DNA from 2 places in the Streptomyces sp. NPDC058240 genome. Region 1 is predicted to be linked to the other one. Evidence: riboswitches for the same ligand, from Rfam matches in the RefSeq annotation. Region 1 holds a riboswitch; the other holds the start of a gene.

Region 1 (4,821 bases):
TCGTCGGCCGCCTCGGCCGACTCGGCGCCGCTATCGGGCTGCTCCACCATCCGTCACCCCAAATGTCTGTGGGCGCGGCTCCGTCAGGAGTCGGCACCCGGCCTGTCCACCAGTTCGATCTGGTCCACCGCGTTGCACCAACGGCAGCGCACCGACTCGATGGTCTCACTGACCACCTCGCGTTCCTCGACGCTGGACTCACCGGCCAGGTCGAGATGGACATATTCGACGACCTTCGAGGAGCGCGTCACGTCGAAGCGCGTGAGATTTCCGCAGAGCGTGCAGCGCCAGCGAGTCCCGTCGGTCGGCTGGGGAACCGTCGTCATCGTTGCGTCCTCTTTCGTCGAGCCTCGTGCTGCCTTGCTTCAAGGATCTCGCGGTGCGCCGTCGAACTGCAGATGTCCTGCCGTAACCCTACGGCCTCACCGCGTCCCCCCGACACGGCGAGGCGGTCTGTCCCGTTCCCTCCGGTTGCGTCATGCTCTGTTCATGATCGATCGGCGAGCTGTGGCCGGCAGACTGTCCGGCGGACTGCTACGGACGGTCACCGGTGGACCACTGGTGACCCATGCCCTGATCGCGGTCTGCGCCCTGGTCTTCGTGATCAGCCCGCTGTCCGGCTTCAACCCTGTCCCCGGGACCGCCGACGCCCTGCTGGCCGCCCAGGCGGGGTACTTCGAACGGTGGGGCGTGATCCCGAGCGAGCTGTGGGACGGCTCCGCACACGCCCTGCTCGCCCCGCTCACCGCCCTCTTCGTGCACGGCAGCTGGCTGCACCTGCTCGGCAACGTGCTCTTCCTGTACGTGTTCGGGGCGATGACCGAGGAGCGCATGGGCCGGGTCGGGTTCACCTTCTTCTACGTCATCAGCGGCTATCTCGCCCTGGTCGCCTACGCGGCCGCCCATGCCACGTCCGACCAGACGCTGGTGGGCGCCTCGGGAGCGATCTCGGCGGTGCTCGGGGCGTTCCTGTACCTCTTCCCCAGGGCCCGGGTCACCAGTCTGTTCCCGTTCCTCTTCTTCCTGCCGCTGCGCTTCCCCGCCTGGATCGTGCTGGTCTTCTGGTTCGTCCTGCAGTGGCTGGCGGTCCAGGGCGCGGGCAGCGGGGGGCCGGGCGTGGCCTATCTGGCCCATGTGGTGGGCTTCGCCCTGGGCTTTCTCTACGCCTGGGGGCGTTACCGGCGTACGGATAGAGTGAAGGCACCAGCCACGGCCACCGAGGGAGAAAGCCAGCCGTGATCACCGCGATCGTGCTCATCAAAACCAGCGTGGACCGGATTCCCGAGATCGCCGAGGCCATCGCCGCGCTGGACAGTGTCAGCGAGGTCTTCTCGGTCACCGGTACGTACGACCTGATCGCCATGGTCCGGGTGGCCAAGCACGACGATCTGGCCGACGTCATCCCCGGCCGGATCAGCAAGATCCCCGGCGTCGAGGCCACCGACACGCATGTGGCGTTCCGTACCTACTCGCAGCACGACCTGGAGGCCGCCTTCGCCATCGGCCTCGACGCGTAGGCACACCCCCACGGTGTGACACTTCGGCGGGGGACGGGCTCGGCTGCCCGTCCCCCGCCGAAGTGCTGTGTGCCCGTCAGAGCTGCGCCGCACCCCGGTCCGGGACGCAGCGGCCGTCCTCGGTGCGGTACTTCCACTGGGCGCCCTTGCTCACCAGTTCCTTGACCGCGCGGACGAAACGCTCGATGTGCTCGTCCGGCGTACCGGCGCCGAAGCTCACCCGGATCGCGTTGAGCGAGCGCTCGCCCGGCTCGGCCTCCGGCGCGCCGCACTCCCCGACCTCCTGCGGGTCGCTGCCCAGCAGGGTGCGGACCAGCGGGTGGGCGCAGAACAGTCCGTCGCGGACCCCGATGCCGTACTCGGCGGAGAGCGCGGCGGCGAAGTGCGAGCTGTTCCAGCCCTCCACCACGAAGGAGATGACGCCGACCCGCGGGGCCTCGTCGCCGAACAGCGAGAGCACCTTGACCTCGGGGACCTCGGCGAGGCCGGACCGGACCGCGCCCACGAGGTGCTGCTCCCGGGCGACCAGGTTGTCGAAGCCCGCCTCGGTGAGCGCCTTGCAGGCGGAGGCGATGGAGTACACCCCGATGACGTTGGGGGAACCGGCCTCGTGGCGGGCGGCGGTGGAGTGCCATTCGACGTCCACGCCGCCGTCGGTGCGACGGGCGACCTTGCGCGAGGCGCCGCCGCCCGCGAGGTAGGGCTCGGCCTGCTGCAGCCAGTCGGACCGGCCGGCGAGGACGCCCGAGCCGAAGGGCGCGTACAGCTTGTGTCCGGAGAAGGCGACCCAGTCGACGTCCAGCTCGGCGATGTCGACAGGGTGGTGCGGGGCGAGCTGCGCGGCGTCCAGCACGATCCGGGCACCGTGCGCGTGCGCGGCGGCGGCCAGCTCCTTCACCGGCCACAGCTCGCCGGTGACGTTGGAGGCGCCGGTGACGCAGACCAGCGCGGGGCCGTAGGGGTCGCGGTCGGCGAGGGCCCGCTCCAGCGTCTCGACGGCCTGGGAGGGGGTGCGCGGGGCGTTCAGGTAGGTCACCCGGGCGTCGCGCCACGGCAGCAGCGAGGCGTGGTGCTCGGTCTCGTACACGAAGACCTGGCAGTCGGCCGGGACGACCGCGGCCAGCAGGTTCAGCGAGTCGGTGGTCGAGCGGGTGAAGATCACCTGGTCGTCGGCGCGGCAGCCGAGGAACTCCGCGACGGTCGCGCGGCTGTTCTCGAAGAGGTCCGTGGAGAGCTGCGAGAGGTAACCGGCCCCGCGGTGGACGCTGCCGTAGTACGGGGCGTACGCGGCGACGTCGTCCCAGACGCGCTGCAGGGCGGGGGCGCTGGCGGCGTAGTCGAGAGCGGCGTAGGTGACCTCACCACCCGTGACCAGCGGAACCGTCACATCCTTGCCCAGAACCGGCAGAGGGGCACAAAGCGACTGGTCGGCGGCAGCGGTGAAGACAGACATGGCGAACTCCCGTAAGAGGCAGGCGAATTGCATGCGCCGGCGGAAACGCGGCAGCGCAGCGGAGAAAAGAGGGGTGTGCGGAGGAGGGCCGACGGCCCTATCGCATTCGCGTGCTCACAAGAGACTCCCTAGGGACCAGGACCCCGGGGGTTGGCATTCACAGATGCCGAGGGGCCCGCGCTTGCCGCAGACCTCGCTGCCTACGGCCTGGTCTTCACCCGGGGCACCCCGCCACGGACGGAGGGTTGCCGGACAGCGGGCCGGGGCCGTAGTCGCTGTCACTCATGACCTGACCAGCATCTTGCCATACGCACGAAGACGCGCAAGGCGCAGTCCAGGATCCGGACTGCGCCCCGCGCCACATCTGCGCCTGTTTCAGGCGTTGCTGGCCGCCACCCAGCGCTCCAGCGCACGTGCCGCCGCCCCGGAGTCGATGGACTCGGCGGCCTTCGCCATCCCGGCCGCGAGCTGCTCGTTCAGCGTGCCGTCCGCCGCGTCCAGCGCCACCAGCGCCGCCGCCGAGTTGAGCAGCACGGCATCGCGCACCGGTCCCCGCTCGCCGCCCAGCACCCGGCGGGCCACATCGGCGTTGTACGAGGCGTCCGCACCGCGCAGGGCCTGCACGGGCACCAGTTCCAGACCGACGTCGCGCGGGTCGAACGCCTCCTCGCGCACCGCTCCGTCCCGGACCACCCAGACCCGCGAGGTCGCGGTCGTCGTCAGCTCGTCCAGACCGTCGTCGCCGCGGAAGACCAGCGCCGAATTGCCGCGCCCGGCCAGCACCCCGGCGACGATGGGCGCCATCTTCAGGTCGGCCACGCCGACGGCCTGCGAACGCACCCGGGCCGGGTTGGTGAGCGGCCCGAGGATGTTGAACGTCGTCGGCGCGCCGAGCTCCTTGCGGGCCCTGGAGACGTAGCGCAGGGCGGGGTGGAACTTCACCGCGAAGCAGAAGGTGATGCCCGCCTCCTCGGCGACCTCGACGACCCGCTGCGCGGAGAGGTCCAGGTTGACGCCGAGCTTCTCCAGCACATCGGAGGAACCGCTCGCCGACGAGGAGGCGCGGTTGCCGTGCTTGACGACCTTGGCGCCGGTGCCGGCGATGACGATCGCCGACATGGTGGAGATGTTGACCGTCTTGGCGAGGTCACCACCGGTGCCGACGATGTCGACCGTACGACCGGGTACGTGGATGGTGTGGGCGTGCTCGTACATCGCCCGTACCAGGCCGGACACCTCGTCGATCGTCTCGCCCTTGGCCCGCAGCGCCACCGCGAACCCGGCGATCTGCACATCGGTCGCCTCACCGCTCATGATGCGGTCCATCGCCCACGCGGTGTCGTCGGCGGTGAGGTTCTCACCGCGCAGCAGGGGGTTCAGCATGCCGGGCCAGGAACGGTCCGCCACGCTGTCGCCGCCGATCGGGGTCACAACGTTCATGGTCCGCTCCTGGGTCCACAGCCGGTAAAAGGGATCGCCTCCACCCTATCGAGCGCCGTGGACGGCAAAGAGCCCCGTCCATCGAATGGACGGGGCTCCTGCTGTGGCGATCAGTTCAAGCGATCAGTGGTGACCGTGGCCGCTGGTGATCTCCTTGTACTCCTCGGCGGTGGGCTTGGCGATCTGGTTGTCCTCGCCGAAGTAGCCCTTGCTGAGCCGGGCCCGCAGCTTCTGCAGGACCGGCACCTTGCGCTCGACACCGTTCTCGTCGACCGTCGGGCCGATCTCGACCGGCTTGTACTGCTCGTGCGCGGTGAGCGTGTGCAGCTGCTCGGGGCCGAGCGGCTCGTGGATCTCGACGAACTCACCGTGCGGCAGGCGCTTGATGATGCCGGACTCGCGCCCGTGCAG
Region 2 (4,821 bases), on a different contig from region 1:
GCGGTACGTCCGCCGTGCCGCTCGGCGGACCCGGGTTCCACACCGAACCCCACGTCGTCTACCGCGCCATGCGGAGCGAACACGGACCTGTCGTACCCGTCGAACTGCCGGGCGGGGTTCCGGCCTGGCTGGTCATCGGCTACCGCGAACTCCACCAGGTCACCAGCGACGGCGAGTTGTTCCCCAGGGACGTCGGGCTGTGGAACCAGTGGGGGAACATCCCCGAGGACTGGCCGCTGCTACCGATGGTCGGCCGCCCGATGCCCTCCATCTACTTCACCGCCGGGGCCGAGCACCGGCGTCACGCCGCGATGGTCGGGCACGCGCTGGAGGAGGTCGAGCACTTCGAACTCCGCATGGCCTGTGAGGAGTTGGCCGACCGGCTCGTCGACGGGTTCTGCGACCGCGGTACGGCGGACCTGGTCGCCGATTTCGCCGTGCCGCTGCCGGTGCTCGTCCTCGCCCGTCTGGTCGGATTCCCCGATGCGGACGGGCCGCGGATCGCCGAGGTGCTCCGGGATCTGGCCGACGGCGGACCGGGCGCGCAGGAGGCCCATCTGCGGTTCGGCGAACACATGCAGCGGCTGCTGGCGGCACGGCGGGCCGCGCCCGGGAACGACGTGGCCTCGCGCATGCTGGCGTACGCCGGTGAGTTCACCGACGAGGAGTACGTACTCGACCTGATGGCCATCACGGCCGCCGGGCACCTCGCCACGGCCGACTGGATCGGCAACTCGCTCCGGCTGATGCTCACCGACGACCAGTTCGCCGTCGCGCTCTCCGGCGGCCGGCACAGCGTCGCCGAAGCCATGAACGAGGTGCTCTGGGAGGAGGGCCCGACGCAGATTCTCGCCGGTCGCTGGGCGGCCCGCGACACCGGGCTGGGAGGCCGGCGCATCCGTGCCGGGGACATGTTGCTGCTGGGCCTGGGCGCCGCCAACGCCGATCCGCACATCCGGCAGCATCTCTCCGCCGCGGGAGGGCCGTCGGGCCAGCGCGGCAACAGCGCGCACCTGGCGTTCAGCCACGGCGAATACCGCTGCCCCTTCCCCGCGCAGGAGATCGCCGAAATCATCGCCCGCACCGGGATCGAGGTGCTGCTCGACCGGCTTCCCGACCTGGAACTGTCCGTGCCCGCACCGGAGTTGGTCCGGCGGCAGTCCGCCTTCCTGCGGGGGATGACCGCGTTGCCCGTCCGCTTCGCCCCCGTGCGCCCGACAGGAGACTTGTCTTGAACTGCCCGCACGCCGCTGCCCGGGAGGCCGCTTCGAGCGGCGGGCCCGTCGTCATCGACCCGCTGGTCCAGGACCTGGACGGTGAGACGGCGCGACTGCGTGACGCCGGTCCGCTCGCCGGGATCGAGCTCCTCGGCGTTCCGGCCCTGACCGTCACCCGGCATGCCCTGGCCCGCCAACTGCTCGTCGATCCCCGCCTGGTGAAGGACCTCGACGCCTGGGGACTCTGGCAGCGCGGCGAGGTCACGCACGAGTGGCCGCTGATCGGCATGATCGACGCCGGGCTTTCCATGTTCACGGTGGACGGTGCCGAGCACCGGCGACTGCGTACCAAGACCTCCCAGGCACTCACGCCGCGCCGGCTGGAGGAGATACGCCCGGACATCGAGAAGTTCACCGAGGAACTGCTCGATGCCCTCGCCGAGCAGGGCGAGAGGAGCGAGAACGGTGTGGTCGACCTCAAGTCCGTCTTCGCCCAGCCGCTGCCGATGCGGGTCGTCGGCATGCTGATGGGCGTGGACGAGGCCGAGCACCCCATGCTGATGCGGCGGTACAAGGCGTTCTTCTCCATGCTCACCCCGCAGGAGGAACGCCTGGCGCTGCTGGCCGAGTTGGACGTCTTCTACGCCGCTCTCGTACGGGAGAGGACCGCGCGCCCGACCGACGACCTCACCAGCGCGCTCATCCTTGCCGAGGAGGGCGGCGAACCGCTCACCGAGGAAGAGGTGGTGGGCAATCTCAAGGCGATGGTGGCCGCCGGTCACGAGACCACCATCGGGCTGATCCTGAACGCCGTACGCGCCCTGCTCACCCACCCCGACCAACTGCGTAGGGTGCTCGACGGCGAGATCCCGTGGGAGACGGTGATCGAGGAGACCCTGCGCTGGGACACCCCCACCACCCATCTGCTGATGCGGTTCGCCACGGAGGACATCCGGATCGGCGACGACGTGATCGCGAAGGGCGAAGGAGTGGTGATCTCCTATCGCGCCATCGGCCGCGACATCGAGCACCACGGTACGGACGCCGACGACTTCGACATCACCCGGCCGACCCCGATCCGCCACATGACCTTCGGTCACGGCCCCCACATCTGCCCCGGGGCGGCGCTCTCCCGGGTCGAGGCCGGGATCGCCCTGCCCGCACTGTTCGCGCGCTTCCCCGGGCTGCGGGCGGCCATCGCGGACGAACAGGTCCGCAAGCTGCCGGTGATGACGCAGAACGACATGGAGGCCTTCCCGGTCCTGCTGCACGGCTGAGAGGCTGTCGGGTGATCTCGGACCGGGCGGCCACGCCCTGGCACGCACGCTTCCCGCGTTGTCGTCGGTCGCCGACGCTCCGCGTCGCCTCCCTCCTCCGCCTTGGAACCGCACGCACCAGACCGCGTCCGCTTTTCCGATCCGAGGTCACCCGACAGCCTCTGAGAACTGACCACCCGTCGGGCACCGTCGCTCGTGGGATACAGTTCTCGCAGGTCATGAGTTCCAGTGCACAGCCCCGGCTAACTGGACGGCACCCCGCTCCGCTGCGGGTGCTCCGGGTGACGACCGGCCTCATGCGCGGCGTATGGGGAACAGCGGACCATCGGGGCAGAGCACCTGGGGTCCATGATCTCGGGAAGGCGGAGAACCATGCTCCCCCACCTCATCCGGAACGACGGCTGCTCCAGCCACGGCCCCGGCCACCACGTCCACTGGATCCATGCCAAGAAGTGCCACCAGGAGCCCGGCCAGGCCGTGGAACTCCTGCTCACCTCCGGTGACGTCGGCGCCGACGGCTGGGTCGGGCTGCGCCCCGCCTTCGACCACGCCGAGGACTTGCCGAAGGTGTGGACGCATGCTCCGGCAGCCCTCACGGAACTGCTCACGGAGCACCGCGGACGGGTGTTCTGGCTGCCGCGGTGGCACGCCCTGAAGCTGGTGGACTCCGCCGGCCGTGCCACCGCCCTGGTCAACGCCGGTTTCGACGGCGGGCCGCTGTGCGCGACGACGGCCCCCGACCCGCGGCGGACGGTCGGCGGCACGTCCTACGGCCTGTAGGACCCGCCCGGCCCGCAGAGCCCGCTCGTCAGCCCAGCGCGTCCGCCAGCGCGCTGTCCGCCGCGGTGCGCGATTCCTGCCACAGGGTGGTCACCGGCACCCACACGTGGACTCCCTCGGGCATGCCCACGGTGGCCGCGCGGAAGGCGACGCCCAGATGGGAGGGGTCCGCCGCCACGGACAGGCTGCCGACGACGTGGCCTTCGGCGGCCGCCGGGTCCGCGGTGCGCACGGCGGCGTACGCCCGCTCGCCGCCGGCCAGTGCGTAGGGTCCGCTCCCGGCGGGCGGGACGGCCTCGGCGGAGCCGTCGAGGCCCCTGAAGGTAATGGTGGGGACCCGGTCCACCACACAGGCCCGGTCGCCGTTGTTGGTGACGCTAAGACGGGCGACGTTCCGCTGTCCGCCGGGTGCGGCGTGCACTTCGAGGTCCTTCTCCTGGCAGGTTCCGAGGCGGCTCGTGGTGTCGGCGGACGCGGCGCCGGTCGTTGCCGACGCCGCGGTGGCGGTCAGTGTCAGGGCGGCTGTGACGGAGAGCGCGGCGGCGAGAGCGGAGCGGAGACGCATGGTGTTTCTCCCGTTGGATCGACAGCCTGCGGAAACGGCCGGGCGGCCCGTCGGCCGGTGGGACCGACATGGACAGTGTGAACCGCATGACCCGATCTCCGCGACAGATCGGACATATCGGTTCGGCATATCTGGTGTCGGGACGGGCCATGTGTCCGGTGCCGGGACGGGGTGCGCGTCCGGACCCGGGAGGGTCACCCGGGTCCTGTCGCGCCGTCCCGCCTCGCGCGACCGCGGGTGCGCAGGACGAAGGCGGTGACCATCAGTGCTCCCGTGACGAGCGCCGCCAGCAGCGCCACGGCCCAGATCCACGCGTCGTGCTCATGGGCCCGACCACCCGTCCGGTCGTGGTGCCTGCGGCTGGTGCCCGGCATCTCGTCGCACGCCGTGCCGAGCAGCACCGGCACGGACGGCGTGCGGCGCCTCGGGCCGCGGCAGCCTACGGGGCGGCCCAGGGGGACCGGCGCCCCCACCGCGCGGCACCCCGCCCCGTGTGCCTCACCGTGTCCGGACCGTCGCCATCACTTCCCGGTCCGGCTGTAGCGTCAGCGACGGCACCGGACCGATGACGCCCGGGTCCACGTCCAGCTCGAAACGGCGCGCCAGCACGGCCAGGATCAGCACTGCCTCCACCATCGCGAACCGGGTGCCCAGGCAGACCCGGGGGCCGCCACCGAACGGGAACCAGGCGTACTCCGCGATGTCGTCGCCCGTCTCCGGATCCCAGCGCTCGGGGCGGAACTCCTCCGGCTCGGGGAACCATCGCGCGTCGCGTTGGGTCACCCATTGGCTGGTCCACACCCGGGTGCCCTCCGGCATCGGCACACCGCCGATCCGCGCACCCTCCTTCGCTACACCGGTGACCAGCCAGATCGTCGGGTAGAGGCGCAGGGTCTCCTTGACCACGGACTGGGTGTACGTCAGCCGCGCGTAGTCGTCGAACTCCGGCTCCCGGTCACCGAGCACCCGCTCCAGTTCCTCG

Evidence for each region. A riboswitch is a leader RNA that binds a small molecule or an ion and turns the genes downstream of it on or off. The one in region 1 is predicted to bind S-adenosylmethionine.
Region 2: it holds a riboswitch for S-adenosylmethionine, as region 1 does, so the genes downstream of both, ACFVX4_RS14470 (hypothetical protein) here and ACFVX4_RS00780 (aminotransferase class V-fold PLP-dependent enzyme) in region 1, are expected to answer to the same signal.

Annotation. Positions count from the first base shown of each region.
Region 1 covers NZ_JBHVWT010000001.1:167,720-172,540, forward strand. Annotated here, with positions in the region: gene ACFVX4_RS00760 (NYN domain-containing protein) at 1-47, opposite strand, end outside; gene ACFVX4_RS00765 (hypothetical protein) at 84-326, opposite strand; gene ACFVX4_RS00770 (rhomboid family intramembrane serine protease) at 490-1,239, shown strand; gene ACFVX4_RS00775 (Lrp/AsnC family transcriptional regulator) at 1,236-1,517, shown strand; gene ACFVX4_RS00780 (aminotransferase class V-fold PLP-dependent enzyme) at 1,594-2,970, opposite strand; SAM riboswitch class IV at 3,143-3,260, opposite strand; gene trpD (anthranilate phosphoribosyltransferase) at 3,346-4,410, opposite strand; gene ACFVX4_RS00790 (cytochrome bc complex cytochrome b subunit) at 4,534-4,821, opposite strand, start outside.
Region 2 covers NZ_JBHVWT010000006.1:131,848-136,668, reverse strand. Annotated here, with positions in the region: gene ACFVX4_RS14480 (cytochrome P450) at 1-1,235, shown strand, start outside; gene ACFVX4_RS14475 (cytochrome P450) at 1,232-2,494, shown strand; SAM riboswitch class IV at 2,709-2,818, shown strand; gene ACFVX4_RS14470 (hypothetical protein) at 2,867-3,274, shown strand; gene ACFVX4_RS14465 (DUF4232 domain-containing protein) at 3,303-3,839, opposite strand; gene ACFVX4_RS14460 (hypothetical protein) at 4,034-4,246, opposite strand; gene ACFVX4_RS14455 (cytochrome P450) at 4,338-4,821, opposite strand, start outside.